Regions from separate parts of the Mesorhizobium sp. B2-4-12 genome, predicted to be linked through region 2. Evidence: riboswitches for the same ligand, from Rfam matches in the RefSeq annotation. Region 2 holds a riboswitch; each other region holds the start of a gene.

Region 1 (7,577 bases), on a different contig from region 2:
AGTGAAGAAGTCCTACGGCAATCTCAACATTCTCCACGGCATCGACCTCGACATCAAATCGGGCGAGTTCATCGTCTTCGTCGGCCCGTCGGGCTGCGGCAAGTCGACCTTGCTGCGGTCCATCGCCGGGCTCGAGGAGATCACCTCAGGCGAACTCAGGATCGACGGCGAGGTTGTCAACGACGTGCCGCCGTCGAAGCGGGGCATCGCCATGGTGTTCCAGTCCTACGCCCTCTATCCGCACATGACCGTCTACGACAACATGGCCTTCTCGATGAAGATCGGCAAGGAAAGCAAGGCCGAGATCGACAAGCGCGTGCGCCAGGCGGCGGAAATCCTGCAGCTGACCAAGTATCTCGACCGTCTGCCCAAGGCGATGTCGGGCGGTCAGCGTCAGCGCGTCGCCATCGGCCGCGCCATCGTGCGCAATCCGAAAGTGTTCCTGTTCGATGAGCCGCTGTCGAACCTTGACGCCGCGCTGCGTGTCGCCACGCGTATCGAGATCGCCAAGCTCAAGGAATCGATGCCCAACACGACCATGATCTACGTCACCCACGACCAGGTCGAGGCGATGACGCTGGCCGACCGTATCGTGGTGCTGAAGGAGGGCCATATCGAGCAGGTCGGAACACCGATGGAACTCTACAAGAGGCCCGGCAATCTGTTCGTCGCCCAGTTCATCGGCTCGCCGGCCATGAACATCCTGCCGGCGACCGTCGACAGGACCGGCAGCCCGACCGTGATCAGTCATGTCGGCGGACGCAAGGCGACGGTGCCGATCGCGACACCGGCTTCGGCGAAGGGCGCGGCGGTAAGCTTCGGCGTGCGCCCGGAAGATCTCGCGATCGCCAGCGGCACGGACTATCTGTTCGAAGGGACGGTCGACTATATCGAACAACTCGGCGAGGTCCAGCTGGTCTATGTCGACATCGGCAGGACCGACCTGCCCCTGGTGACCAAGCTGCCTGGCAATGTCGAGGTCAAGCGCGGCTCGACGCTGCGGCTGACCGCCGATGCCGGCGACCTTCATATCTTCGACGCGGACGGCCGCTCCTTCGCGCTTCACGAGGTAGAGGCAAAGGCGGCCTGAAACAGGGTTCTGGTGATAAAAAAGAGCCGCAGGCATCGGCCCGCGGCTCTTTTTGTATTCCACATCGGCTATTAACGGCCGAAGAGATTCCGGTCGCTGCCCTGTGGGGCGGACTTCTGTGCGTCACCCGAGGAATTGAGCAGCTTGTAGACAGGCGATCCTTCATTGCGGATCGAGCCGGTATGCGAAGTGTCGACATTGGCGGTCGTCGCCTGCTTGTTGATGTCGGTGCCGCCAACATTGTCGTTGGCCGCATAGGCGCTGCCGGCGGCAATCAGAAGAGCGGCGGCGGTAAGAACAATCTTTTTCATTTCGGGTACTCCGGTATTCGCGAATCCAAGCGGCGGGCAAGCCCGCCGGTTGTCGTTGATATTAGTTGTTGCCGAACAGGTTGCGGTCGGCACCGTGCGTAGGCGTCTGAGCCGCCGGTTCGGACTTCTTGATCGAAGCGGTGTATGAGTTGTCGGTCGACGTGGCGGCCGGCTGGCTAGCGCCATTCGAACCATAATTGTCACTGCCGGCGAAAGCGCTGCCGGAAATGGCCAGAACGGCGACGGCAGCAAGAGCGATCTTCTTCATTTCAAGTCTCCTGAATTCTTCGAATGTCGCCAGGACGGCAGGCCAAACCCGCCGCCTGCTGGAGATCGGCTGTTAGTTGTTGCCGAAGAGGTTGCGGTCAGCACCGTGGGTGGGCGTCTGAGCAGCCGGTTCCGACTTCTTGATCGAAGCGGTGTAAGAGCTGTCGGCAGCAGTGGCCGCGGGGCCATTCGCACCATAGTGATCGCTACCAGCGAAGGCGCTGCCGGAAATGGCCAGAAGGGCGGCGGCAGTGAGAACAATCTTTTTCATTTTGGGTACTCCAGTATTTTTCCGTCCGTCTAGCGGCGTGTCTTGGGATTGAAATCGCGTCGTTCGGACGACCCCGATGTGGGAGAGCCAGCTAGCCGTTTCCAATCACGAAGATGTTCAACGTGGACCATGAATCCACTACTTGAAATTGTACCAAGATCTTCCACGTGCGATTTTTCCGTTGCAATATCAACGCGTTAATTAAAGTCGGTGTCGTCATCACCGACTCTATCGGAGGCTCGGCGTTCACACCGTCCTGCACGCACCGTCAACAGAAACGAACCGTTCGGTTCGATTTTAGAATCTGCTAATAGTCACTTTTCGAAACCGTTAACCCTTTTTGCTTCCACTCCGGGCCGATTCCGACGCCCGGCGCGGCCGTCACCGCGATGATTTTCGCTGTCGCTGCTCGTGACCAGATCGTTGCGCATGGGTGTCGCGCCACATGGATGCAATGTCGCTTTCATGCCGATGTCGCAAGCGCTGTCGTGATTAGATCATGTCATCTCAGGTGCCGCTTCGTGACGACGGGGCGGAGAATTGGGAAGCCGGTCAAAGTCCGGCGCTGCCCCCGCGACGGTGGTGGAGTTCAAGTCGCAACGGGAGACCACTGGGCGCAAGCCTGGGAAGGTGTCGCGACCGTCCGCAAGGACACTCCAGAGCCCGGAAACCAGCCAGAGATCGTAGAACTCGACTGATCGCGGTGGGCGGTCAAGAGGCGGATGCCGCATGCCCGGCGCTTGCCGGCATGCAGCCTTGTCCTTCCTCTCATCCCCTCCGGTTCAGTCATTAGAGCGACGCGCGTCCGTTTGGACGGGCCGATGCGATGAATGCGAGGACAGGACATGGATGCGCGCAACGATATGCTGAGGCTCTTGAACAGCCGCAGAGAGGGCTTTTCGCTGGAACAGCCCTTCTACACCGACCCGGACTACTTCAAGCTCGACATGGAGCTGATCTGGTATCGCGACTGGCTGTTCATCGGCCATGATTGCGAATTGCCGAAGCCGGGAAGCTTCATCACCGTGCAGATCGGCGACTATCCGGTCGTGCTGGTGCGCGACCAGCAGGGCAAGATCAATGCCTTCCACAACTCCTGCCGCCATCGCGGCAGCCGCGTCTGCAACACCGACAAGGGCTTGGCGGCCAAACTGGTCTGCCCGTATCACCAGTGGACCTACGAGCTCGACGGCCGCCTGCTGTTCGCCCGCCAGATGGCCGACGGTTTCGACAAAGGCCAGTTCGGCCTGAAGCCGGTCGCCTGCGAGAGCGTGGCCGGCTACGTCTTCATCTGCCTGGCCAGGGAGCCCGCCGACTTCGCACCGATGCGGGCGATGATCGAACCCTATCTCAAGCCGCACCGGCTGAGCGAAGCAAAGATCGCTTTCCAGAGCACCATCGTCGAGAAGGGCAACTGGAAGCTGGTCTGGGAAAACAACCGCGAGTGCTATCATTGCGCCGGCAGCCATCCGGAGCTTTGCAAGACCTTCCCGGAGGCGCCGACCGTGACCGGTGTACAGGGCGCCGACAGCGATCCTGAGATGATCGCGCACTGGGCGAAATGCGAGGCCGTTGGCCTGCCGAGCAAATTCCGCATCGATCCGGCCGGGCAATATCGCGCCACCCGCGCGCCGCTGCTGCGCGACGCGGTCAGCTACACGATGAGCGGCAAGCGGGCGGTGAAGAAGAACCTCTCCGACAGCGTCTCGGCCGACCGCATCGGCACCCTGATGCACTATCACTATCCGACCACCTGGAACCACATCCTGATCGATCACGCCGTTACCTTCCGCGTGCTGCCGATCAGTGCCACGGAAACGGCGGTAACGACGAAATGGCTGGTGCACAAGGATGCGGTCGAGGGCGTCGATTACGATCTCGCCGAACTCACCCATGTGTGGACCGAGACCAACGATCAGGATCGCCGTATCGTCGAGGAAAACGCCTTCGGCATCCTGTCGCCGGCCTACGAACCAGGCCCGTATTCGGAGCTGCATGAGGGTGGCGTCATCCAGTTCGTCGACTGGTATGCGCGTTTCATTGGTCCGCGCCTCGCCGAGGATGGTCGACCAGCGCTCCGCAGTGTCGCCTGAGAGGCCAAAGGATGAACGCGATGACTGATCTTGGCCTTTACCGCCATCTCGACCAGATGGCGCCCTGGAACGACCGGCTCCAGGTGCTGGAAGTGATTGGGGTCAGCGACGAGTCTCCTGACGTCAAGACCTTCACCTTCCGCTCCGACAACCAGACCTGGTTCCGCTACAAGCCGGGCCAGTTCGTGACGCTGGAACTGCCGACAGATGACGGGCCGCTGATGCGCACCTATACATTGTCATCGTCGCCATCGAGGCCGTTCTCGATCGCGGTGACGGTGAAGGCACAGGCCGGCAGCATTGGTACGCGCTGGATGTTCGATCATCTGGTGCCTGGCTCACACGTCAAGGCCTACGGGCCGGCCGGCGACTTCTCGCTGCACAGCCATCCGGCAGCCAAATATCTGTTCATCTCGGCAGGCTCGGGCGTGACGCCGATGATGTCGATGCTGCGCTGGCTGAACGACTGCGCGCCATGGACCGATGTCAGCTTCGTCAACTGCGCGCGCCGACCCGAAGAGATCATCTTCCGCAAGGAACTCGAACTGCTCGGCGGCCATATGCCCGGCCTGTCGCTCGGCTTCATGATCGAGGAGCGCTCAAGCCGTGAGGGCTGGTACGGCCATATGGGCCGTATCGACGCCATAAGGCTGCCGCTGCTGGCGCCCGATTTTCGCGAACGCGAGATCTTCTGCTGCGGTCCGGATCCTTTCATGCGGGCCGTGCGCGGCATGCTGGAAGCCGCCGGCTTCGACATGACGAAATACCACCAGGAGAGCTTCGCCGCGCCGGTGGTGGAGGAAATCCCGGCGCCGTTCGCAGCGCCCGCACAGGACGGCGCCCCTGTTCCCGCCGAAGCCGCGACAGCGATTCGCTTCGCGCTTTCGGACGTCGATGCCGAATGTGTCGCCGGCCAGACCGTGCTGCAGACGGCGCGCGCCTCGGGCGTGCGGATACCCGCGGCCTGCGAATTCGGCCTGTGTGGAACCTGCAAGGTCAAGAAGGTCTTCGGCGATGTCGAAATGAGCCACAATGGCGGCATCCTCGATCACGAGATCGATGACGGCTTCATCCTGGCCTGTTGCTCCAGGCCGCTGTCGGCGTTGGAAATCGAGGCATAATCGGTTCAAGGCCTCAACCGATCCGGGAAACAGTCGGTGCTTGCCGGCCCTGGTTGCCTGCGACGCGGTGCCACCGAAAATCCGGCTGAACCGCGCAGACTGTAATGGCGCGATTAACCGCACTTTAGGCAATCCCGGCTAGCTTTCGGTGTCAGTTCCAGTGGCGGGAGCAGCCGGTGATCGATGTCAGCACTGCCGCTGGGCGAGCGGCGCGAGCACCGGTCGTGCCCATTTCGACGCTGCTCGACACAGTGGGCGCGCACGCACGATCGGCTTCTGCTTCCGACCATATTGGCTTGTATTCCTCAGAACCGGATCAACTGCCACCCTTGGCACTGAGGCCGGCACAGCTGTGTTCCCGTCCATGATTTCGTCATTCTGCGTAAAAGTCATCTTTGTTGGGGCGGTCCGATGAGCATGGGAAATGTAAGAAACATCAGTACTGCGACTGGCTTTGCGTCCGCGGTTGGAAGCTTGTCGCCGGTATGGCTTGTTGCGACCGTAGTGGTGTTCTCTTTTTTTATGCCGTGGACCGCCGGCGACAATACCGACGTCAGCTGGCTCATCGTTATCTGCGAAAAGGTTCTGGATGGTCAGAGGCTCTATGTCGACATTCTGGAAACCAATCCGCCTTTCTCCGTGGCCCTCTATATTGGGCCGGTATGGCTGTCCCACAGGCTCGGCATCTCGCCGGAATCCGCAATCGAGTGCTTCATCTATCTGATCTTCTTCGTTTCGATTGCGCTGTCGGCTGTCGTCATCGAGCGAAGTCGAATCTTCGTCGATCTGAAGACGCAATGGATCTATCCCGCATTAGCGGTTTTGCTTCTCATCATGCCTGGGAATGTTTTCGGCCAGCGCGAGCATATCGGTACGATGCTGTTCATGCCGATGCTGTTCCTGATGATGTGGCGGATCGACAACCGCGCAGATGCGCCGGTTCCTCTTGGCCTTGCCGCAGCGGTTGGCTTGGCTGGAAGCGTACTGCTTCTGGTCAAACCACATTGGGCAACTGGTATCATACTGCCCTATTTCTACATCGCTTGGCGCAAACGCTCGCTGACGGCGTGCCTGACGGCTGAAAACGTCGTCATCTTCACGGTTTGCACTGCCTATCTCGTCAGTGTGTATGTATGGTTTCCCGAGTTTTTCGGCACTTTCCTGCAATTGCTGATGCGCTACTATGTCAGCTTGCGAGCCAACATCAACATTTTCGCGGCATTGCCGACTTTCGCCGTCTTCGTCGTTTTCGTGGTTTTCCAGATGCGCAAATCTGTCTGGCGAGACGGCGTTGCGCTGGCGGTGGCGAGTGCCGCCGGCTTTTTTGTGTCCATGCTGTACCTCGGGAAATACTGGCCCAATCACCAGTATCCCTACCAGGCTACGATGCTGGTCGCGATGCTGCTGGCGGTGGCATCACGATGGCGAATAGCGGTTGGCCTCGCAAACCCACAGGCCGCCTCTGAGATCGCCAGTGTCAGGCTCCATGCGGCAGCCGCGCTGGCCGTGGTCGCCGCACTTTCGGTGACGCATCACCAGTTCTACCAGCTGCCTGAGAAAGGTCTGGTCGATGCCATCAACAGCCGTTACGCCTCGCCATCGATCGTTCAGGTCAGTTCCGACCTTTCCGTCGGCAATCCGCTGACGAGAATGGCCAATGGTCGCTGGCTGTCGGCCTATGCCCATGATTGGCTTGGCACCTATGCGCTTTGGGGTTTGATGCGGGGTAAGTATCAAGGCGAAGACGAGCGCATCGCGCGGCAAGACCTTGATAATTATACTCGCTACGTCAATTCCCTGATCCGTGACAACAGGCCCGATATCATCCTGATGGACCGGATGAACAAGAAAAAGTCGACGTGGTCGCTCACGGCGGACTTTCCGCCAATTTGGATCGTGTGGATGCGTCGGAATGCGGATTTCCAAACCCTGATGGACGACTACGTGGAAATCGCGACTGGGGACTACATTGAAGTCTATGCGCGGCGCTCGGATGCCCGCAACTCGCTCACTGAGCTTTCGTCACCCGGCGCAGCGTCAGATTGATCCTGCCGCCGTTTTTGAGCAAAGCCGAGGTTGAAGGATAGATGCGGTCGACGCCGTGGAAGGCGAGGCGGCCCTCGCCGCCAAGCACGACGACGTCGCCGCTCTTCAGCCTGAACGATTTGGTGGCGCCGTCGCGTGTCGTCTGGCCGACCCTGAACAGGCAGTCGTCACCCAGCGAGACGGAGACGACGGGGGCGGAGAAATCGACCTCGTCGCGATCCTGGTGCAAACCCATCTTGGCTTCGGCCGTGTAGAAATTGATGAGGCAGGCCTGCGGCGGATGCGGATAGCCCGACACCTGCTGCCAGAGATCGAGCAAGCCTTCGGGGATCGGCGGCCATGGCTCTCCGGTCACCGGATGCATCGGCTGGTACCGAT
Region 2 (7,577 bases):
TGCTCTGGTTCGTTCCCCTGGGACTGATCATTGCCGCCCTTCTGGCGACGTCTTTCCTGTCGCAGAAGAGCCTGTATGAGCATGTCGAGGCCGTGGCGGACTCGCTCGACTCGGGTGGCCTCGCCATGGGCCGTGTCGCCGTCTCGCGAATCGTCGGTCGTGACCCGGAGACGCTCGACAGGGCCGGCGTCTGCCGCGCGGCGATCGAAAGCCTGGCCGAGAATTTTTCCGACGGCATCGTCGCCCCCGCCTTCTGGACAGGCGTCGGCGGGCTAGCAGGGGGTGCTGCCTACAAGGCGGCCAACACCGCCGATTCGATGATCGGCCACCGCACCCCGCGCCACGAGGCGTTCGGCTGGGCGGCGGCGCGCTTCGACGATTGGATCAATCTGCCGGCGTCGCGGCTGACGGCTCTGCTAATCGTGCTGGCTGCTTTCCTGGTCAAGGAAGCCGATCCCCGCAACGCCTGGACTGCGGTGTGGCGCGATGCCAAAAAGCACCGTTCGCCCAACGCCGGCTGGCCGGAAGCGGCCATGGCCGGAGCGCTTGGCCTCGCGCTCGCCGGACCGCGCAGCTATGGCGGCGTGGTGGTCGACGATGTCTTCATGGGCGAAGGCGGCAGTCGCGAAGCCGACAGCGGCGACATCAGGCGGGCGCTGAAACTCTACCGCGTTGCCGACTATCTGCTGATTGCGCTGTTCGGGGTGGTCTCCGTGATTGCCATCGTGGCGTGACGGAATCAGCGAGGCTATTTACCGAACGCCTCGCACACAGCCCGCAAAACTCTCAGAACTCGATGCCTTGCTGCGCCTTCACGCCTGCCGAAAAGTGGTGCTTGGTGACTCCCATCTCGGTGACCAGATCCGCCGCCTCGACCAGCGCCGGCTTGGCGTTGCGTCCGGTGACGACAATGTGCAGTCCCTCGCGCCGCGCCTTCAGCGCAGCGACAACCTTGTCGAGATCGAGATAATCATAGCGCAGCGCGATGTTGAGCTCGTCGAGCACGACAAGGCTGATCGAAGGATCGGCGATCAACTCCAGAGCCTTGGCCCAGGCGGCCTCTGCGGCCGAGATGTCGCGCTTCAGGTCCTGCGTCTCCCAGGTGAAGCCCTCGCCCATCGCGTGCCAGACGACACGGTCGCCGAAAGCAGCGAAGGCATCCTTCTCACCGGTGTGCCATTTGCCCTTGATGAACTGGACGACGCCGACCCGCTTGCCATAGCCGAGCATGCGCAGCGCCAGACCGAAAGCGGCTGTCGTCTTGCCTTTGCCCGGGCCTGTATTGACGATCAGCAGCCCCTTCTCGGCCGTTTTGCTCGCCACCTCGGCATCCTGCACCGCCTTGCGCTTGGCCATCTTGGCGCGATGGCGCTCCGCATCCTTGTCTTCCGTCATGTCATTTCACCTTGAGCGGCAGCCCCGCCACCATCAGCAGCACCGTATCGGCGACCGCCGCGACCTGCTGGTTGAGCCGTCCCGCGTCATCGCGGAACCGGCGCGCCAGTGCATTGTCCGGCACGATGCCTTGCCCGACTTCATTGGACACCACGAACCACGGGCCGCGCGGCCGTGACAACACGTCCGCCAACCGACGGCACTCGGTTGCGATATCGTGTTCGGCCAGCATGTGATTGGTCAGCCATAGCGTCAGACAGTCGACGAGCACCGGCTGGTTGTCGGGCAAAGCCTCGAGCGCACCGGCAAGGTCGAGTGGCGCGTCGATGGTCGTCCAGCCGTCGACGCGCCGCGAACGGTGCAGCGCGATGCGCTCACGCATCTCGTCGTCATAGGCTTCGGCTGTGGCGATATAGATCCATGGCGAGGGCAAAGCCGTCACCAGGATTTCGGCGTGCGCGCTCTTGCCGGAGCGCGCACCACCGATGATGAAGGTCAGCTTGCTGCGATCAGGCAAAGCTGTCGCGCAGGCTGGTGGCGGTGCCGGTGAAGCGTCCGCGCACCACGCCGACGGCGGCGCCGAGCACCAGCCAGAACACCAGATTGGTCAGCGTCACCGCCACCACGAACTGATGATGCAGACCCTCCGGGATCGGCGTCTCGAAACTGTCGGGCTGCGGCGCGCCGATGACATGCGGGGCGATAATCAGCAGGACGGCAAGGATCGCAAGCGGCAGCGATTTGCGGAATGCGATCAGGCCTAGCCCCACGGCGGTCGCGACCACGGTCGCCACCCACCAGATCTGGCGCTGCGTGAGATCCGCCGACGGCATGGCCGGCAATTCCGGCGGCAGGCCGAGGCCGGGCGCCAGTGTGAATATGGCAAAGCCGGCCAGGCCCCAGAACACGCCCTGACGCCAATTGCCGATGCCGCCAGCGAATTCCGAGACCGCCACCAGGACCAGCGCGAAGCCGATGCCAGTGACGATATTGGCAAGCACGCTGAAGCCAAAACGCTCGAAACCGTCGGCCGGAGCCCAGCCTTCGTCTTCCGACGCCGGGGCAGCTGCTTCAGCCGGTGCCGGCGCGACAGGGCTCATGGCGTATCCTGCCGGCGCGGCAGTGCTCATGGCGTTGGTGTCTGCTGCTGCCGGTGCGGTGTGGTCGTGATGGTGGCCGCCGCCGGCCTGCTCATAGACTTCAGCCTTGAGGATCAGCGGCACGGTGGCATAGGCCTGCATGCAGGCGAGAACGACGCCGGCCACGAGCCCTGCGATCGCCGCGATGAACACGACGTTGCGAAACAGGTTCATGATGTCAGATCCTCGTCAGTGGCAGGGAAACGCCATCGAATGGCGATAATCGTGGGCGGCATTGTGGACCGCATCGATATGCGAAAAGCCGACAAAGCCAACGACGAAAATGCCGAGCAGCGCGGCAAGCGCAAGCTGCATGAGGCGCGACTGCGAGGAGACGGAGGCGCCGAGGGAGACGGAAGCGGTATTCATATCTTGTCCTTTCACCCTCCACCCGAGGGCATTGAAGTCAGTTTCCTGTCGCCGGCAGGTCTCCTGGCTCGCGGATCAGCGCCCTTCTCCACCTTCCCGAAGAAAAATCTTCAGTGGCTTATGGAGAGGACTACCGCATACAGTTGCGGGGGCAGCCACGGCATTGGGCAACAACTCAGCCCGCACCGTATTCCCTCTTGGCTCCAAAACGGAACCGACGACAGTCTGGACTATAGGCAGAATCGACGCGCCCGGCAAACCAAATTCCGCCGGCGACCATTGCGAATGCGCCATGTCGAGATCAGTTTGCTTGTGCCGCATTTGGCCTATTGGTACCCGGAAGCCCAAAATCGCGACAGATGTCCGCCGGAGTAGAATTATAAAGGCCGGCTAAAGCGACTTCGGCAGATAGCGCCAGGTCATGAAGCCGCAAAACGCCGCCAGCAGGCCGAGCGTGACGAATACCGAGCCCAGCCCGAAGAACGCCAGCACGACGGAATAGACCAGCGGCGGGGTCAACTCGGAAAAATCAAGATAGGTGCGATAGACCGCGGCCATCTGCGCGCGCTCATAGGAGCGCACCGAGCGCATGAAAGCGGTCGAACCCAGCGCATCGAGCGCAATGGTGAAGAAGGCGCCGCAAAGCAGGAAGGCGCCGGTGAGCAGCGGCGCGCTCTCGCCGATCGCACCTGCCGCCAGAAGTGTGGCCGACATGGCGAAATAGGCAAAGGTCATGGTCTTGCGGCCGCCAAAGCGCTTTCCGGCCTTGCCCCAGAAGATGGCCATGAACAGAAGCGCGTTGCCGGCCGAGACCAGCAAGCCACCGGCCAGTTCGCCCTCGCCGGTAATCACCATGAACAGCGGTCCATAGACGAAGAACGTCGTCCAGAAGCAGGAGCGGCCGAAGGCGATCAGCCAGGCGAGCCTCAGTCTCGGCTGCGCGACGAAGCGGCCGATATTGGCGAGCGGATTGACCGGACGCGTCTTGCCCGGTTGGATCGATTGGTTGTCGCTGAGCCGATAGAACCAGAACAGGGCCAGCAAGATCGCGGCGAACACCGCCACCGCGCCATGCGCGGCATAGATGCCGAAATGCGCGTAAAGAAAGATGCCGAGTGTCGGCCCACCGGTCCAGGCGAACATCGACCACGCCATGCGCAGCGATTCGGCCTGCATGAAGTCGGTCTTGCGAATGTGGTCCATGATGTAGAGATTGAGTGTGATCGACAACGCGCTGGCGCCCATGACGCGGCACAGCATGCCGGCCAGTTGTCCGGCAAGCGTGTGGGTGACGAAGAACAGCGATCCGATGGCGAGCAGGCAGGCGCCGGCGGTGTAGACCCAGCGCCGCGCAAAGCGGCGGATCAGCATCGGCATGAACAAGGTCACCGACAGGCCGAGCAGCGCAACGATCGTGTAGAGGATCGAGACGATCTGCTCATTGTGCAGGATCTCGTAGGCCTGGATCGGGATGACGCTCGACACCGTGGCGCGGGCGAAGGACTCGACCGCATAGAGCGAAGCGAAGGTGCGCGCATCCGCGGCCTTGAGGGCCGGGAGCCAGATCGGATGGCGCACATGGATGGACATTGCTTCCCCAAAGCAGAATCACCGGCCAAATCTGCCTTGGCGATTTCGGTGCCAATAAGAGGAAACCGACGCGCGTGCGGTGAAAAACGAAGCTGGTCAAAGGCTTTCCGGCGCTGGCCTAAAGCGTGATCCGAAACGGCCGGCGCGGCGCGGCGCTATGCCGACGGTCCCGGCCTTCTTCTGTCTGGTTGAACCGTGATAGTCCTCGGGCGGGGCTGAATCAGATCGCGAGACCATGACCATCCATACGCCGACCGCACCCGTTCCGGAGTCATCGAAGCGCATCGCCGTCATCGACGTCGTTCGCGGCATCGCGCTGCTGGCCATGGCGAGCTACCACTTCACCTGGGACCTGGAGTTCTTCGGCTACACCGATCCGGGCCTTACCGCCTTCGGCTGGTGGAAGATCTACGCGCGCTGCATCGCCTCGACCTTTCTGTTCCTGGTCGGCGTCAGCCTCTACCTCGCACATGGCAAGCAGATCCGCTGGAACGGCTTCTGGAAGCGGTTCGCCATGATCGCGGGCGCGGCGATAGCCATTTCGGTCGTCACACGCATCGCCACGCCCGATGGCTTTATCTTCTTCGGCATCCTGCACGAGATCGCGCTTGCCAGCCTGCTTGGGCTTGCCTTCCTGCGGCTGCCCGCGCTGCTGACGCTCGTCGTTGCCGCGCTCGTCGTTGCGGCGCCCGTCTACCTGCGCTTCGAGGCCCTGGACCATCCCTGGCTGTGGTGGATCGGCCTGTCGGCAATTAATCCGCGTTCCAACGACTACGTTCCGCTGTTTCCATGGTTCGGCGCGGTGCTGATCGGCATCGGGGTGACGAAACTCGCCTCCGCCTCCGGCATGCGAGCGCGCCTGGCGAGCCTGGTGCCCGGCCGCTGGGCCAGTCCGCTGGTCTTCATCGGCCGCCACAGCCTCGCCTTCTACCTGATCCACCAGCCGCTGCTGATCGGCTGTGTCTGGCTGTTTTCGCAAGTCATGCCGGCCCAGGTCGAAACCCCGCAGGTCCATTTCCTGAAAACCTGCCAGCGCTCGTGCGAGCAGACGCGTGATGCAACCTTCTGTTCGAGCTATTGCGGCTGCATGCTCGATACGCTCGAAGGCGAGGCCTCTCTTGATCGGCTCTACAACAACGACCAGACTGCCGATTGGAGAGCCCATCTGTCCGATCTTGCCGGCATGTGCACCGCCAAGACCGAGGACAAGATGACGGAGGGAGGAACGCAATGACCGACAGCCAGCCGAAGCCCGGAGTGATACCTTGGCCACCGGTGATCTACGCCGCGGCCATCGCTATCAGCGTCATCCTCGGCATGCTCTACCCCTTGCCCTGGATCGACGATCTTCTGGGCGACATCCTGTTCGCGGCCGGCTGGGTGGCGCTGTTCGGCGCCGCGGCGCTCTGGGTCACCGCTATCCGCGCCATGATGCGGGCCAAGACCACACTCAGCCCCACCGCCCTGCCGGACCATCTCGTCACCTCGGGTCCGTTCGGCATCACCCGCAACCCGATCTACCTGGCACTCACCCTGATGCTGATCGGCGTCGCCTTCGTGTCGGGGATAGCCTGGTTCTTCCTGTTTGCCTTCATCGCCGCGTTTGTTACGCAGAAGGTTGCGATCGAGGGCGAGGAAAAGATCCTGGCGGCGAAGTTCGGCAAGAAATACCGCGACTACGCCAAACGGGTGCGACGCTGGATTTGAGGCAGCGTCGCCTGGCTCTGTAATGACAGGCTGCTGGAGCAGCGCAAGCGGATCGCATTCCGATTGGCCGAAGACCGCCCTCACTTCGTCATCCTAGGGCGGAGCAAGGAGCGAAGCGACGCGCGCAGACCCTAGGATCCATGCCGTGACGTTAAGGCGTTGCAACGGTTCAGAATTCTGCCCCGTGGCACTCTACGGTCAAGGTAACGGCATGGATCCTTGGGTCTTCACTCCGCTTCCCGTCGCTACGCCCAAGGATGACGAAATTTGGAACGCCTCGGCGAATCGCCAAGGTAGCTGTGATGGGTCTGTTCACGTATTCACGCCCAGCTCCACCAGCCGCTCGACGCAGGATTCCTCGGCCTGGTCGAGTTCGGCCAGCGTCTCCTCGAGGTCGCGGCGCTTTTGCCGGAGGTCCTCGCGCTTTTCCTCGATGCGCTTGATCATCAGCTTGAGCTGCCCGACCTCGCCTGGCGGCTCCTTGTACATCTGGATGATCTCGCGGATCTCGTTGATCGAGAAGCCGAGCCTTTTGCCGCGCATGATCTGCCGGATGAGATGACGGTCGGAGGGACGAAACAGGCGCGTGCGGCCGCGCCGCACGGGCTGCACCAGTCCCTCGTCCTCGTAGAAACGCAGTGTCCGCGTCGATACGTCGAATTCCCGGGTCAGTTCGGTGATTGAATAATATTCCCGCATTGTCACTCCGTGCCGGAATCCCGGAGGAACGCCATGCGTCGCCCTCTGTTCCGCAACAAACCCTCGCCTCGCCGGAATCGACAAGACACCCCACGCAAGCCTCGCACGGCATTTACGTAAAAGTCAATTGAGCCCGTTCACCTGACGCCGAACCACCAGCTTGCGAGGCCGAGGAAGGCGAAAAAGCCGACGCAGTCGGTGACGGTGGTGACAAAGACCGCCGACGCCACGGCCGGGTCGATCTTGAACCGGTCGAGCAATAGAGGAATCAGGATGCCGGCAAGCGCGGCCGCGAACATGTTGATGATCATGGCGGCTCCTATGATCCCGCCGAGATTGGGATCGCGAAACCACGCGGCGGCGACGATGCCGATCAGAACGGCAAAGACGATGCCATTGATGAAGCCCACACCCACTTCGCGGCGGATGATGCGGGCGGCATTGTAGATGTCGAGATCCTTGGTCGCCAGCGCCCGCACGGTGACGGTCATGGTTTGCGAACCGGCATTGCCGCCCATACCGGCCACGATCGGCATCAGCACGGCGAGCGCCACGATCCGCTCGATCGTGTGGTCGAACAGGCCGATCACCGATGCCGCCAGGAATGCCGTGACAAGGTTGACCAGCAGCCAAGGAACGCGCGAACGCGAGGTCGCAAGCACGGTGTCGGAAAGCTCC
Region 3 (7,577 bases), on a different contig from region 2:
CGCGCCCGCGGCGGCCCCCGAAGACAGGCCGAACAGGAAGGGATCGGCGAGATCGTTACGCGTCACCGTCTGCAGCAACGCGCCGACCATGCCGAGGCCCGCGCCGACACAGACCGCCAGGATCGTGCGCGGCAGCCGCAGATCGACGACGATCTTGCCCACCGGGCCAGACACCTGATGTTCATTCAACCCAACGGCATGGCCAAGTGCGGCAATGACGTCGGTCAGCGGTATCAGCGTCGAACCATAGGCGATCGACAGCAGCACGAGAGCGACGGTCGCCACCGCGCCCGCCGCCATGGCCAGCGGGAATGCCTTATGCCCTGAGAGCGCGCCGGATTTGTGCTTCAGGGCGAGATGCATCAGAACGCTTCCGGATGCATCGCCCTGGCGATCTTGCCGATCGCGTCGATGTTTGCCGGTCCGGGCGTCAGCTCGGCATAACGCAGGGCCACGAAACGCTCGTTCTTGACCGCGTCCGTCTCTTTCATCGCCGGATGGGCCTTGAGGAAGTCGAGGAGCTTCTTGTAGCCGCCACCATCCTGGTAGTCGAGCAGGATAAGGAATTGCGGATTGCGCGACGCCACGGTTTCCCAATCCGTGTTGCCCCAGCTCGTCTCCATGTCGGCCATGATGTTTTCGCCGCCGGCCGCCGTGATCATGGCACTCGGGATGGCGAATTTTCCGGCGGTGAACGGCTTGTCCTCGCCTGAATCATAGAGGAACACCCGTGTTCCATTGCGGGCGCCGACCTTGGCGGTAATGTCGGCGAGTTGCGCCTTCCAACCGGCAACGAGCTTCTCCGCCTCGGCCTCCTTGCCGAAGATCTTGCCCAGTTTTTCGACATCGCCGTAGAAAAGGTCCATCGAGGCGGCGGGCCGGTTCTTGTCGAGATGGACGCAGCTTTCCGTCAGCACCAGCGTCTTGATGCCGTGCGGCGCGAGCGTGTCGGGCGTCACATCGCCGCCCGGCTTCATGCCATAGTACCAGCCGGCGAAGAAGAAATCAGGCTCGACCGCGACGAGGTTTTCGAGTGTCGGGTATTTCGGCGCCAGTTCCGGGATCGAACCCTTCTCGGCCTTGAAATCGGGCCCGACCTTGTACCATCCGGTGATGCCGGTCAGGCCGACGATCGACGGCTGCAGCTTCAGCGCGAAGGCCATCTCTGCCATGTTGAGATCGTGGATGACGGCGCGCTTGGGAGGCGCATCGAAGGTCAGCGGCTTGCCGCAACTGTCGACGGTGACCGGGAAGGCGAAGGCTGCCGACGCCAGCAGCGAGAAGGCGAGCGACAGGGCGAGGCGTTTCACGATTTTTGCTCCTTGGTTGAACTGTGTCGGATGAAAGTTGGTTTCGGTCAGGAAGGCGCGGCACGGTTCGGAACATCGAACACGGTCAGTTCGCGATCCTCGGTGGGATGGCGCAGGCGAAACACGTCGACGCCGAAAATCTCGCGGATCAGCTGTTGCGTCAGCGCTTCGCGCGGCGCCGCCAGCGCATGCAGCCGGGCTTCGTTCATCACCGCGACCCTGGTGGCGAAGGGTGCCACCAGCGCCAGATCGTGCAGCACCGCGATCACCGTCATGCCGAAGCCAGCCACGAGTTCGAGCAGTTCCGCGCGGGCGCGCGGGTCGAGATGATTGGTCGGTTCGTCGAGGAACAATACTTTCGGTTCCTGGGCGATGGCGCGCGCAAGCTGGGCGCGTTGGCGTTCCCCGCCCGACAGCGAGCCAATGGTGCGGCTAAGCAGGGGCAGCAAACCGGTCCGGCGCAGCGCGTCCACGACAATGTCGCGTTCCTCGCTCCTGCGTTTCAAGCCGGCATGCGGGACGCGGCCAAGCTCGACATAGTCGATCACCGCCAGCCGCGGATCCGGCTGGTCGGTCTGGCCGACGACGGCGATGTGAAGGGCCCGCTCGGCCGGCGAAATCCTGTCGAGGCGGCGCCCGCCGAGTTTCACCTCTCCGGAACTTGGCTTGAGCATGCCGGACAACATGCGCAGCAACGTGGTCTTGCCGGCGCCGTTGGGGCCGATAATGGCGAGGCGATCGCCGATGGCCATGGACAGGCTGACCGCGTGGACCAGATTCCGCCCATTCGCCACCGCGCCGAGATCGCGCGCCTCGAGAAGCGGCACCGTCATCGGCTGTCTCCTGCTGGCTCGCCCGCTACCGGGATGCGGGCCAGCGTCTTGCCGGCCAGTCGCGGCGGACGTTGTCCGGCATTGCACCAGCCGTCGGGGAGCGAGGCGTAGAGCCTGGCAAACCGCACGAGATCGCCGGCGTCGGCCTCGGGATCGATGGAGCCGAAGAGATAGGCGGCCTTGCCCGGGGCCTGGAACGCCACCGCCAGCGGCCGCGCACAGCCTGCCATGCACGCCACCCCCTCGACCGTGAAACCCTGCGCCACCGCGAGTTCGGCGTGGGTCGACAACCGCGAGCGCAAATCGGTGCACAAAGCTTCGCCCGACCTGGTCCCTGTCGGGATGTCGCGGCAAAGCGTGCACACGATGATACGGTGAATGCGATCTATGGCGGCGCCCAACTTTCCGTCTTTCTCGATTGGCGACGGAAGGATGTTGGCGGTCGGTCGTCAGACCGACGTCCACGTCTCCTCCCGGCACACCCCGTCCGGTCAACTCCGTGATGGCAGGTCTCCTGGCTCGCGGGTCTCGGCGCAATCCTGCCTTCCCAGCCTCGCCGGCCAGTGGCATTTCGGATCTCGCTCACCGCTTACAGTTGCGGGGGCAGCCACGGCCTCGATCCTAGGCGGATCTCACCGTGTTCCCTTTTCACCCCTCGCCTTTCGACTCGGGGACCATCACCATTCCACCCTAGTTTTCCCCGGATTGCATCGCAACGGATTTCTCAGTCGCCACGATCGGAGCCGAAGCCGCGCGCGACCACGCATCTTTATGTAATAACATAACGCAATAACGCATGAGGCGCGGCGCTGTCAAGCGAGGGGCTGTCAGCCATCTGTCGAGCGAATTGCGCGGAGTGCGCAATTTCGATCAAATTGGCCAAGCGCGGAAAGCCGGATGATTTCAGGTCGAATCGACCTGAAATCTGAATCCGCTTCTAATCAAAGAGATAGGGCATGACGTCGTCTGAAAACCGCTTCACACTTTTCGGCATCATGCTCTGGCGGAAGATCACAAATCAAGATTCCAGTTCTGACCAACCAGATCCTTGCCGAAGGAATGGTGAGGTTCTTCCTCGATCAGTTTGAAGCCGGCGGCCTGATAGATATGCCGGGCAGCGGCGAGAATGTCGTTTGTCCACAAGGTCAGGGTCTTGTATCCCCTGGCGCGGGCAAAGCCGATGACTTCCTCCACCAGTCGCTTGCCGATGCCGAGGCCACGCGCCGAAGGCTCGACATAGAGCAAACGCAGCTTGGCCACCTGATCCGACTTGCGTACGACGAAGACCGAGCCGACGACCTCGCCTTCCCGCTCGGCGATCCAGCTGCGCTCCCATTTCGGATCGTAGGATTTCACGAACGCCACGAGGATTTCGGCGACCAGCGCCTCATAGGTTTCGTCCCAGCCATAGTCCTGGGCATAGAGCAGCCCTTGCCGGTGGGTGATCCAGCCGATGTCGCCGATCTGCAGCGGCCTCAACAGATAGGGGATCGTTGGCTCGGCATTTTCGGCGAGTAGACGCTGCACCGTCTGCATGGATTTGACCAGCCGGTCTTGTTCCGATGCCGGCAGCCGATCGAGCAGGGCCCGGACCTGATCGTGCGATTCCTTGTTCAGCGGTGCGAAGGCATTCCTGCCCGCCTGCGTCAACGCAATCGACGATTGCCTCGCGTCCGAAACCAGCGTCGCTCTAGAGATGAGGTGAAGGCGTTCGAACTTTTTCAGCAAACGGCTGACATAGCCGGCATCGAGGCCGAGATCGCGTCCAAGGTCGGTCGCGGTCAGGCCATCGCGATGCGCCAACTCGTAGAGCACACGCGCCTCGGTCAGGGAGAAGGCGCTTTTCAGCAGCCCTTCGTCGAGCAGCCCGATCTGGCGGGTGTAGAAGCGGTTGAATGCCCGCACGACATCGATCCGCTCATTGGGCGCATCATTGCCGGGCTGATGGTGAACCGTCATGGACATCTCCTGTCTTTACAGGATCAATCATTTACTTGACTGAGTCAACTATCTTGAGCATCCGACGTGTTCACATCATCGGCAACACCGGCCAACGATCCGCAAATCCTGCCGCCGGATAGCACCGCGATCGGCCCGAACTGCTGCAGCACGGCCGCGCTCTGCGTCGGCCGCAGGAACACGCAATCGCCTGGCCTGATGGCCGTATCGGCAGGCAAGCCCATGAATTGCTGCAACCGATGTCAACAGGCGGGAGCGGCGTGAGGGCGATCCTGGCCGGTCGCTGGTCTATCTCGCCCGACGAATAAGGCCTTCAAAGCCGTCGGCCAGATCGGAGGCGCCGGCCGTGAACATCTTAACGAGGTTCTAGGGACGGCCGGGAGTTTTGTTGGCATCAAGGAGGATGGCCCTGCCCTCATGCAGAACAAAATCGAATTTTCCGTAGTCAAAGCCGAGTTCACGTCGCCGCGGCGGAACGTTGCCCGCTTCTGGTCCTCGGTTCGGCCAAGCTTCGGTGAGTTCACCATCATGATGGAAAGAGGCACTCGGCGCGCCTTGACTCTGGCAGGCCAGCAGCCTATCTCATCGCCACGTTAGCACTCGCCATTGGTGAGTGCTAACTACAGGTCCGGCGCCGCCGGACTTTGTTGTTGTCCGGCTTCGCCGGATGGAGGAACTGTTTCTCACCGTTCTCATCGAGGAAGAAAAAATGGCAAAGTCGAAGTTCCGCCCGCTTCATGACCGCGTGGTCGTTCGCCGGGTCGAATCCGAATCCAAGACCGCCGGCGGGATCATCATCCCGGATACGGCGAAGGAAAAGCCGCAGGAAGGCGAGATCATCGCCGTCGGCTCCGGCGCCCGCGACGAAAGCGGCAAGCTCGTTCCGCTGGACGTCAAGGCTGGCGACCGCATCCTGTTCGGCAAGTGGTCGGGCACGGAAGTCAAGCTCAATGGCGAAGACCTTCTGATCATGAAGGAATCCGACATCATGGGCATCATCGGCTGATTATCGGCCTTTCCGTCAACTGAATCTTGAATCTTCGGGCTCGCTGCGAGCCCCTGCCAGGAGTTAAACATGGCTGCCAAAGACGTAAAATTCTCCCGTGACGCCCGCGAGCGCATGCTGCGCGGTGTCAACATCCTCGCCGACGCGGTGAAGGTCACGCTCGGCCCCAAGGGCCGCAACGTCGTCATCGACAAGTCGTTCGGCGCCCCGCGCATCACCAAGGACGGCGTCACCGTCGCCAAGGAAATCGAGCTTGAGGACAAGTTCGAGAACATGGGCGCGCAGATGGTCCGCGAAGTTGCTTCGAAGACCAACGACATCGCCGGCGACGGCACCACGACCGCGACCGTTCTGGCTCAGTCGATCGTCCAGGAAGGCCACAAGGCGGTTGCCGCCGGTATGAACCCGATGGATCTGAAGCGCGGCATCGATCTCGCCGTGGCCGACGTGGTCGGCACGCTGATCAAGAACGCCAAGAAGATCAAGACCTCGGAAGAGGTTGCCCAGGTCGGCACCATCGCCGGCAATGGCGACTCCTCGGTCGGCTCGATGATCGCGGAAGCGATGCAGAAGGTCGGCAACGAGGGCGTCATCACGGTCGAGGAAGCCAAGACCGCCGATACCGAACTGGAAGTCGTCGAAGGCATGCAGTTCGACCGCGGCTATCTCTCGCCTTACTTCGTCACCAACGCCGACAAGATGGTCGCCGATCTGGAAGACGCCTACATCCTGCTGCATGAGAAGAAGCTCTCCAACCTGCAGGCCATGCTGCCGGTGCTCGAGGCTGTCGTGCAGACCTCCAAGCCGCTGCTCATCATCTCGGAAGACGTCGAAGGCGAGGCTCTGGCCACGCTGGTCGTCAACAAGCTGCGTGGCGGCCTGAAGATCGCCGCCGTCAAGGCGCCGGGCTTCGGCGACCGCCGCAAGGCCATGCTGGAAGACATCGCCATCCTGACCGGTGGCCAGGTCATCTCGGAAGACCTCGGCATCAAGCTCGAGAATGTCGGCCTCAACATGCTCGGCCGCGCCAAGAAGGTGTCGATCTCCAAGGAGAACACCACCATCGTCGACGGCGCCGGCAAGAAGCCGGAGATCCAGGGCCGCGTCGCGCAGATCAAGCAGCAGATCGAGGAGACCACCTCGGACTACGACAAGGAGAAGCTGCAGGAACGCCTGGCCAAGCTCGCCGGCGGCGTTGCGGTGATCCGCGTCGGCGGTGCGACCGAAGTGGAAGTCAAGGAAAAGAAGGACCGCGTCGATGATGCCCTCAACGCGACCCGCGCGGCCGTCGAAGAAGGCATCGTTCCCGGCGGCGGCGTCGCGCTGCTGCGCGCCTCGCTCAACATCAAGGCGACCGGCGCCAACTCCGACCAGACCGCCGGCATCAACATCGTGCGTCGCGCGCTGCAGGCTCCGGCCCGCCAGATCGCGGCCAACGCCGGTGCGGAAGCCTCGATCGTCGCCGGCAAGATCCTTGAGAACAAGGGTGCGACCTTCGGCTACAACGCCCAGACCGGCGAGTATGGCGACATGATCGCCATGGGTATCGTCGACCCGGTCAAGGTCGTGCGCACGGCTCTGCAGGACGCGGCCTCGGTCGCCGGCCTGCTGGTCACCACCGAAGCCATGATCGCCGAGGCTCCGAAGAAGGAGTCGGCTGGCGGTATGCCGGGCGGCATGCCTGGCGGCGGCATGGGCGGCATGGGCGGCATGGACTTCTAAGAAGTCCATAAGTACGCCCATCAACTCACTTTGCTCAAGCCCGCAAGCGGGCTTGAGTGGCGGCATGGACTTCTAATCCAGCCAATCAGCTATTTGCAAAGGGCGGCAGCGATGCCGCCCTTTTTCTTTGGAACCAGCAGTTGCCGGCAGCCGATCAAATGAAGAGCAGCGTCACACGGCAGCGTCGGCGCGTTGGGCAACTTTACCTGCAAGCACCGCCTGCTCGATTAGCGCAGCCACCTCATCGGCTACCGTAATGACCGGCGTGCGGTCGCGAGTGGCGCGGGCAATCACCATCAGGCCTTCCAGCGACGACTCGACCAGCAGCGCCAGCACCTGCGCGCGGCGCTCGGCCACCCCTGCCCGCAGGAACGCCTCCCGCAGCAGCCCAATCCACTGCTCGAAGGCGGAGCGGCAGATTTCCGCCAGGTCCGGCACGTCGTTGGGCGCGTCGAGCACGATCGGCGCGATCGGACAGCCGAGCGAAAACTCATTCTCCTCCAGCATGCGGGCCACAGACTGGTAGATGTGGTGGACGGCAACCGCCGGATCTTTTTCCGCCGCCAAGGCCGCGCCCAGCCGCTCGGTCACCTCGGCCACACTGGCCCGCGTCACCTCGATAACCAGTTGATCCTTCCCGCCCGGAAAATGGAAGTAGAGCGAGCCGCGCGGCGCGGCACTGGCACTCAAAATGTCGTTCAGCGAGGTCCCGTGATAGCCACGCCGCCGCAAAAGCAGGGCCGTCGC
Region 4 (7,577 bases), on a different contig from region 2:
ATGAAATCCGGAACACGGCCAGCAAGATCCGCGACCGTCAGGTCGCGGGCGTTCAGCCCCTCGATCACCGTCACGCGCGGATCCCCGGCGATGTCGGGATGCATCTGGCCGTGACCGACATCGATTGCCGTGACATGGGACGCGCCGCGTTCGAGCAGCACCTGGGTGAAACCGCCGGTCGCGGCGCCAATGTCGAGCGCCTCCCGGCTGGCCGGGTCGAGGTCAAAATGGTCGAGCCCGGCGATCAACTTAAGCGCCGCCCGTGAGACATAGCCCTGGGCCGGATCATCGACCGATATGACGCATTGCGGCTGAACGGCCTGGCCAGGCTTGCGGGCAATGGCGCCGTCAACCGTCACCGTGCCCCGCTCGACCGCGTCGCGGGCGCGAGAGCGGCTGGCAAACAGGCCGCGCTGGACGAGCAGGTCGTCGAGCCGCTGGCGTGTGCTGGCTGGCAAAGGCGAATTCATCGGCCTTCTCTGACGAAAGCCGGTCGCGAAGGCAAGGACATTGGGCACGACAACGAAAGAGCGGCGACCGAATCGAGCCTCGCGACTTGCGTGCACCGCGTGAGGTCCGGCAAAATGACGGTCGATGGTGATGCCGAACGGGGGGAGGAAAAATGCTGATCGGAACCTGCCACTGTGGCGCAACCCGCTGGACGCTGGAAGGCGATCCCGGCCCGGTGACAGCCTGCAACTGCACGCTTTGCCGCCGCTATGGCACGCTTTGGGCCTATGACTATGTCGACGAACGCATTCGCGTTGCGGGACCGATGGCCAGCTATACGCGGGCGGGAAAAGACACGCCGTCGCTTGAAATCCTGTTCTGCCCGACCTGCGCCTGTGTGCTTGCGTGGCGCGGCTTGCGCGCCGATGCCTCGGGCCGAACACGCATTGCCGTCAACGTCCGGCTGGCGCCGCCGGAAACTGTCGCCGAGTTGCCGATCGACCATTTCGATGGCCTCGACACTTACGAAGACCTGCCGCGTGACAGCCGTTGTGTTCGCGATATGTGGTTCTAGGCTTTGTCTTCACGCAATTCCGGATGGAAAACCGCTTCACACTTTTCCTGGAATTGCTCTAGAAAATGGTGCGCGAAACCTGGCGCTCGACGGCTGGAGACAAGCCGTCGTCCTGTTTCCCCGAAGCCTGCTCACGAGCATGCCCGGTCGCAACGGCGATTGCAGGCTCCGGCAGCACCACAAGCTGCGGCACCTGCTTGTAGGAGAAGCCGCCGCGGATATCGCCCATCTTGCCGGCGACAATGCCCAGCGCCGCTTTTTCCAGATTACGGTCATAGCGCGTCTCGGCGACGGCCGGCGCGACCACGATGCCCAGAAGGGCCGTGCCACACAGAAGCGTCTTCATTCCAACTATCTCCCTGCCTGACGTCGATCTAGCAGGGCGCCGTTGAAAAACGGCCAAGTGACACGGTAAACAAAACGCCAAACGGCAGCGTTAACAAGGCGTTACGAAATCAAGCCGGCAAACCGATTCAAGTGCTTCAGGTTTTGATTCAGGCGCGCTGGGCGCGCACCGTATGCCCGAGCGCCATGAATACGGTGCGCACGATGCCGGCGGTGTCGAGGCCGGCATCGGCATACATCTTTTCCGGTTTGGCATGGTCGGTGAACGCGTCGGGCAGCACCAGCGGGCGCACCTTCAGGCCGCTTTCCAACAGCCCTTCATGGGCGAGGAACTGCAGCACATGGCTGGCGAAACCGCCGATGGCGCCCTCCTCCACCGTCACCAGAACCTCATGCGAGCGGGCTAGCCGCCGGATCAGATCCTCATCGAGCGGCTTGGCGAAGCGGGCATCAGCAACGGTGGTGGAAAGCCCGGCCGCGCCGAGTTCCTCGGCAGCGGCAAGGCAATCCTGCAAGCGCGTGCCGAACGACAGCAGCGCCACCTTGGTGCCTTCCCTGACGATGCGGCCTTTGCCAAGTTCGAGAACCGAGCCGCGTTCCGGCATGTCGACGCCGACACCGTTGCCGCGCGGATAGCGGAAGGCGATCGGGCCATCATCGTAGCTGGAAGCGGTTCGCACCATGTGGCGCAACTCCGCTTCGTCGGCGGCCGCCATCACGACAAAGCCCGGCAGGCTTGCCAGGAAGGTGATGTCGAAAGCGCCGCAATGGGTGGCGCCATCGGCGCCGACGAAGCCGGCGCGGTCGATCGGGAAACGCACCGGTAGTTTCTGGATCGCGACGTCGTGGACCACCTGATCATAGGCGCGCTGCAGGAAGGTCGAATAGATGGCCGCGAACGGTTTGTAGCCTTCGGTTGCGAGACCGGCCGCGAAGGTCACTGCATGCTGCTCTGCGATGCCGACATCGAACGTCCTGGACGGGAACACTTCGCCGAACAGGTCAAGGCCGGTGCCGGTCGGCATAGCTGCGGTGACGGCGACGACGCGGTCATCCTCGCGCGCTTCCTGGATCAGGCTTTCGGCGAACACTTTGGTGTAGGCCGGCGCGTTGGCAGGCGCCTTGGTCTGCGCGCCGGTGATGACGTCGAACTTGTTGACGCCATGATACTTATCGGCGGCGGCTTCCGCGGGTGCGTAGCCCTTGCCCTTCTGGGTCACGACATGGATCAGCACCGGGCCTTCGCCATTGTCGCGGACGTTCTTCAGCACCGGGATCAGATGCTCGAGATTGTGACCGTCGATCGGGCCGATGTGATAGAAGCCGAGTTCCTCGAACAGCGTGCCGCCGGTGACATAGCCGCGCGCATGCTCGACCGCCCTGGTGATGGCGCGATCGACGCGCTTGCCCAGATAAGAGGTCAGCTTCTTGCCGAAATCGCGCAGGCCGACATAGGCCTTGCCCGAGGCGAGCCGCGCCAGATAGGCACTCATGGCGCCGGTCGGCGGCGCGATCGACATGTCGTTGTCGTTGAGGATGACGATAAGGCGGGCATCGAGCGCGCCGGCATTGTTCATCGCCTCATAGGCCATGCCGGCCGACATGGCGCCGTCGCCGATGACGGCGATGACGTTGTTGCGGCCACCGGCGAGGTCGCGGGCGGCGGCCATGCCGAGGCCGGCCGAGATCGATGTCGAGGAATGGGCCGCGCCGAAGGGATCGTATTCGCTTTCGGCGCGTCGGGTGAAGCCGGACAGGCCGCCTTCCTGGCGCAGGGTGCGGATGCGGTCGCGGCGGCCGGTCAGGATCTTGTGCGGGTAGGCCTGGTGGCCGACATCCCAGATCAGCCGGTCATCCGGCGTGTTGAAGACATAATGCAACGCCACGGTCAGTTCGACCACCCCAAGGCCGGCGCCGAGATGGCCGCCGGTGTGGGATACGGCATCGACGAGTTCGGCGCGAAGCTCGGACGCCAGTTGCGGCAGATCGCTCTCGTCCAGCGCGCGCAAATCCGCCGGGATGCGGACCTTGTCAAGAAGCGGCGTATGCGGCGTTGCGTTCACGGGTGCTCAGGCTTTCTGTTCATCGGCGGGATAGGCTGCCAGCCGGCGAAAGTAAATGCGTGTCGGTGACGCGGATCGGGCTGAGATCTAGCCTTCAGGCAGCGGGATGAATTCCTTGTCATCTCCTGGAACGATATCGAAGCGGCCTGTCTTCCATTCCTGCTTGGCCTGTTCGATGCGCTCCTTGGACGAGGAGACGAAATTCCACCAGATGTAGCGCTTCGAGCCAAGCGAGGCGCCGCCGAAAAGCATGAAATGCGCACCGGTTTGCGACGATACGATGATCTCGTCACCAGGCCGGAACACCAGCAGCCGCTCCGCCGGAAACACATCGCCCGAAATCGAAACCTCGCCTTCCAGCGTATAGATGGCGCGTTCTTCCGCGTCGGGCGGGATTTTCACGCTGGCGCCCCGCGCCAGGCGCAGGTCGGCGTAGAGCGTTTCGGAATCGGCCCTAACAGGGGAGCGCAGTCCCTGGAAATCACCGATGACAACGCGGCCGCTGACGCCTTCGGCATCGATCTCGGGAAGGCGCAAGACAGCCGTGTTCTCGAACACCGGCGCCACTTCCTCCTTGTCGTCTGGCAAGGCAAGCCATGTCTGCAGGCCCGAAATCGACATTGGCGCGCCGCGCAATTCCTCTGGCGTGCGCTCGGAATGCACGATGCCGCGGCCGGCGGTCATCAGGTTCACGTCGCCGGGCTGGATGACCATTTCGGTGCCCAGCGAATCGCGATGCCGGATCTTGCCGTCAAACAGATAGGTGACCGTCGACAGGCCGATATGGGGATGGGGACGGACATCGAGCGCCTGGCCCGCGCGCAGGATCGCCGGCCCCATGCGGTCGAAGAAGATGAATGGGCCGACCAGACGCCTCTTGGCGGTTGGCAAGGCTCGGCGCACCTCGAAGCCGCCAATGTCCTTGACGTTCGGGATGACCATCAGTTCGATCTGATCGCTGGCAAAGGCATCGCCGGCTTCAGGGTCCTTCCCCGGGAAGAAGCTCATGAACTCTCCTTGTCAGCGGTCCAGACCGCCTTGGCCGCATCAGGCAAAACGGAGCGCCGCCTTTGCCCGAAGTTTGGCCGCCACCTCTTCGCGGTTGCGCGGATGCTGGTTTGTTTCGAGAGAATCGAGCAGTTCCCGCGCCGATGCCGCGATGGCCTCCACCGCATGGTCGAACGCATGCTGGTTCTGCTTCGAAGGCCGCGTCGTCCCGCTCAGCTTGCGGACAAACTGAAGTGCCGCGTCGCGAACTTCATCGTTGGTTGCCGGCGGGTCAAAATTGAACAGGGTCTTGATGTTTCTGCACATCGCTTCCGTTTCTCCTCTTGTCCTGGAGCCGTTCCAATCGGGACGAGCTTGATCCTCAATCATGATCGTGTCCAAAAACCGGCGAGGCAAGACCGTCATCGCGACCGTGCCTCAGTCCGCGTCGAGCGGCTCCGTTCCGACCGGCTTTCCATCGCGCGACAGCCTGATCTTCTCGACCTTGTCCTCCGCAGCCTTCAGCAACCGGTCGCAATGCGCCTTCAGGGCCTCACCGCGTTCATAGATCCGGATTGACTGATCGAGCGGCACGTCGCCACGCTCCAGGTCATCGACGATCTTCTCCAGCGCATCGAGTGCCTGTTCGAAGCTCATCGCCTTGACGTCTTCGTTGGTCTCACCAGCCATCATTCATCCTTTCATCAGCCGCGCGACATGGGCCGCGACCGAAAATGCCAATCCCTGCAGATCGTAGCCGCCCTCAAGCAGGCTGACGAGCCGGTTGTCGCCGTGACGCGCGGCGCGTTGCATCAGTTGGCCCGTCGCCCAGTCGAAATCATCCTCGGTCAGATTGATCTCGGCCAGCGGATCGCGGTGGTGCGCGTCGAAGCCGGCCGAAATGATGATCAGATCGGGTGCGAATTTGTCGAGCGCCGGCAGTATCCGCGACAGGAAGGCATCGCGAAACACCTCGCTGCCGGTCTGCGGCGCCAGAGGCGCGTTGACGATGTTGCCGGCCCCGGTTTCGTTCTTCGCACCGGTGCCGGGATAGAGCGGCATCTGATGCGTCGAGCAATAGAGCACCGACGGATCGTCCCAGAAAATATCCTGCGTGCCGTTGCCGTGATGCACGTCCCAGTCGACGACGGCGACGCGCTCGGCGCCATGCTTCTTCTGCGCATAGCGCGCCGCGATCGCCGCCGTATTGAAGAAGCAAAAGCCCATGGCGGTGGTTTTCTCGGCATGGTGGCCGGGCGGCCGCGCGGCGACGAAGGCATTGTCGGCCCGGCCAGTGAAGACGTCGTCGACGGCCGCGTTGGCGGCACCGATCGCGGTGATCACCGCCTGCCAGCTCTTCGGGCTGGCGGTGGTGTCGGCATCGACGCGGGCGATGCCCTCTTCGGGGATGGCGGCGCGCACACGCGCGACGAAATCGGCCGGATGCGCGTAGAGAATAGTGGCTTCATCTCCTTCCGGCGCCTTGACGCGATCAAGCGCGGCAAAGGCTTCGCCGTCGAGCACGCGCTCGATAGCGCGCAAGCGGTCCGGCCGTTCGGGGTGGCCGGGCGGCGTGATGTGTTCAAGGAAGATAGGGTGCGTGTAGAGACGGGTGGCCATCGTCCCTATCTAGTGCCCCGACACGGCAATGGCTATGCGTTGCGGCTTGATCGCTGGGGAAAATCACGTCTGCGTCCATTCGCGTCGCTGCGGGGATTGGCGCGGCCGGGGCTTCGGCGTAAGGTCGCCACCACTGCCTGGTGCCCGCCGGCCTGTTTGTTCTCAGTCGCATTATGCGACGCCAAGTGAAATCCACTTGGCTGCAAATGCTCTGGCGGGAGAATCGGGAACACGGTTGAATTCCGTGGCGTGCCCAACGCTGTAAGGGGGACCGCGCCGGTAAATGCCACTGTCGATGACGGGAAGGCACCGGACGCGGGTTGATCCCGAGCCAGAAGACCGGCCTGGCAGGCATCGTCACCCGCATGGTCAGGCGGGCGGCATTGATTTGAAGTCGCAAGGGGACAAGCGATGCTGGAAGCCATGACCGCTCCTGTGGGCGATGGATTTGACCAGATGGCGCGCGACGCCGTCTACCGAGCCATGTTCACCAGGCGCGATGTTCGCAGCCATTTTACTCCCGAGACCATCGACGACGAGGTGCTGGCTCGGCTGCTGCTTGCAGCCCATCACGCGCCATCGGTCGGGTTCATGCAGCCGTGGAACTTCATCGTCATTCGCGGTGCCGGGCGCCGGGAGAAGGTACGTGACCTGTTCCTGGCCGCGCGTGAACAGGAACTGCCAGCAATCGAGGAAGAGCGACAAGCGCTCTACCGCAAGCTCAAGCTGGAAGGCATCTGCGAAAGCGCGCTCAACATCTGCATCACCTGCGACCGCCAGCGCTCGAAAGGTTCGCCGCTGGGGCGCTGGCACAATCCGGAGATGGATCTCTACAGCACGGTCTGCGCCGTGCAGAATTTCTGGCTGGCGGCACGGGCCGAAGGCATCGGCGTCGGCTGGGTCAGCATCATCGAGCCTGAGGCGCTGAAGCGGCTGTTGGCCATTCCCGAGCACGTGACGCCGGTCGCCTACCTCTGCGTCGGCCGTGTTTCCGAGTTCGCGCCCAAGCCGGACCTCGAGACACATGGCTGGGGCCGGCGATTGCCGCTGCCCGAATTGATCATGAGCGAGACGTTTTGCGGCCAGGGCGAGGCGCCGCTCAAATCAGCGGTGTCGCGCCTCTATACCGTCGCCGGCACGCCCGCCAGCCCGGCCGATCAGCGTGTCGCGCCGGCCGTGTCCCAGCGCGAACCACCGAAGGAGGAGAGCGCCTTGTCCTTGAGGTTCCTGAACTTCGACGATGCCTCGGCCAGCCGAGCGTCCCAGGCTGGATCAGGCAGCTGGCCGGCAATGGTCTTGAAATAGACCTGCATCAGGCAGGCGATGGCGAAGGGCTCGATGAAGGTTGCCTTGAAGGCCCAGGCAAAGACGATGGCGAGCACGAAGGCCCAGCCGGCAAGCTGCCCGGGCATGAGGAAAAGAATGGCGCCGGCCGGGGCCAGCATCAGCAGGAAGATGACAAACGACACGCCCCACATGATGATCGCCAGCCAGACGGCGTTCTTGACCATGATCTTGCCGTTCTGGGCGTAGAGCAC

What was found. A riboswitch is a leader RNA that binds a small molecule or an ion and turns the genes downstream of it on or off. The one in region 2 is predicted to bind cobalamin.
Region 1: it holds a riboswitch for cobalamin, as region 2 does, so the genes downstream of both, FJ934_RS00500 (aromatic ring-hydroxylating dioxygenase subunit alpha) here and FJ934_RS15630 (CbtB-domain containing protein) in region 2, are expected to answer to the same signal.
Region 3: it holds a riboswitch for cobalamin, as region 2 does, so the genes downstream of both, FJ934_RS19100 (DUF1636 family protein) here and FJ934_RS15630 (CbtB-domain containing protein) in region 2, are expected to answer to the same signal.
Region 4: it holds a riboswitch for cobalamin, as region 2 does, so the genes downstream of both, bluB (5,6-dimethylbenzimidazole synthase) here and FJ934_RS15630 (CbtB-domain containing protein) in region 2, are expected to answer to the same signal.

The regions. Positions count from the first base shown of each region.
Region 1 covers NZ_VFVC01000001.1:94,544-102,120, reverse strand. The annotation lists gene ugpC (sn-glycerol-3-phosphate ABC transporter ATP-binding protein UgpC) at 1-1,090, shown strand, start outside; gene FJ934_RS00515 (DUF680 domain-containing protein) at 1,162-1,401, opposite strand; gene FJ934_RS00510 (DUF680 domain-containing protein) at 1,463-1,669, opposite strand; gene FJ934_RS00505 (DUF680 domain-containing protein) at 1,742-1,939, opposite strand; cobalamin riboswitch at 2,432-2,633, shown strand; gene FJ934_RS00500 (aromatic ring-hydroxylating dioxygenase subunit alpha) at 2,785-4,032, shown strand; gene FJ934_RS00495 (hybrid-cluster NAD(P)-dependent oxidoreductase) at 4,053-5,153, shown strand; gene FJ934_RS00490 (hypothetical protein) at 5,565-7,199, shown strand; gene FJ934_RS00485 (alpha-ketoglutarate-dependent dioxygenase AlkB) at 7,162-7,577, opposite strand, start outside.
Region 2 covers NZ_VFVC01000023.1:71,961-79,537, reverse strand. The annotation lists gene cbiB (adenosylcobinamide-phosphate synthase CbiB) at 1-734, shown strand, start outside; gene cobO (cob(I)yrinic acid a,c-diamide adenosyltransferase) at 787-1,395, opposite strand; gene cobU (bifunctional adenosylcobinamide kinase/adenosylcobinamide-phosphate guanylyltransferase) at 1,397-1,912, opposite strand; gene FJ934_RS15635 (CbtA family protein) at 1,905-2,708, opposite strand; gene FJ934_RS15630 (CbtB-domain containing protein) at 2,724-2,903, opposite strand; cobalamin riboswitch at 2,939-3,137, opposite strand; gene FJ934_RS15625 (MFS transporter) at 3,294-4,493, opposite strand; gene FJ934_RS15620 (DUF1624 domain-containing protein) at 4,729-5,727, shown strand; gene FJ934_RS15615 (isoprenylcysteine carboxylmethyltransferase family protein) at 5,724-6,200, shown strand; gene FJ934_RS15610 (MerR family DNA-binding transcriptional regulator) at 6,513-6,899, opposite strand; gene mgtE (magnesium transporter) at 7,037-7,577, opposite strand, start outside.
Region 3 covers NZ_VFVC01000033.1:22,112-29,688, forward strand. The annotation lists gene FJ934_RS19085 (iron ABC transporter permease) at 1-363, opposite strand, end outside; gene FJ934_RS19090 (ABC transporter substrate-binding protein) at 363-1,310, opposite strand; gene FJ934_RS19095 (ABC transporter ATP-binding protein) at 1,358-2,143, opposite strand; gene FJ934_RS19100 (DUF1636 family protein) at 2,140-2,544, opposite strand; cobalamin riboswitch at 2,630-2,837, opposite strand; gene FJ934_RS19105 (helix-turn-helix domain-containing GNAT family N-acetyltransferase) at 3,155-4,102, opposite strand; gene groES (co-chaperone GroES) at 4,812-5,108, shown strand; gene groL (chaperonin GroEL) at 5,178-6,830, shown strand; gene FJ934_RS19130 (TetR/AcrR family transcriptional regulator) at 7,002-7,577, opposite strand, start outside.
Region 4 covers NZ_VFVC01000031.1:59,167-66,743, reverse strand. The annotation lists gene FJ934_RS18655 (TlyA family RNA methyltransferase) at 1-470, opposite strand, end outside; gene FJ934_RS18650 (GFA family protein) at 623-1,024, shown strand; gene FJ934_RS18645 (hypothetical protein) at 1,083-1,370, opposite strand; gene dxs (1-deoxy-D-xylulose-5-phosphate synthase) at 1,519-3,432, opposite strand; gene FJ934_RS18635 (pirin family protein) at 3,520-4,440, opposite strand; gene FJ934_RS18630 (DUF2277 domain-containing protein) at 4,480-4,746, opposite strand; gene FJ934_RS18625 (exodeoxyribonuclease VII small subunit) at 4,858-5,109, opposite strand; gene FJ934_RS18620 (histone deacetylase family protein) at 5,113-6,039, opposite strand; cobalamin riboswitch at 6,220-6,402, shown strand; partial or broken gene bluB (5,6-dimethylbenzimidazole synthase) at 6,451-7,032, shown strand; gene FJ934_RS18610 (hypothetical protein) at 7,197-7,577, opposite strand, start outside.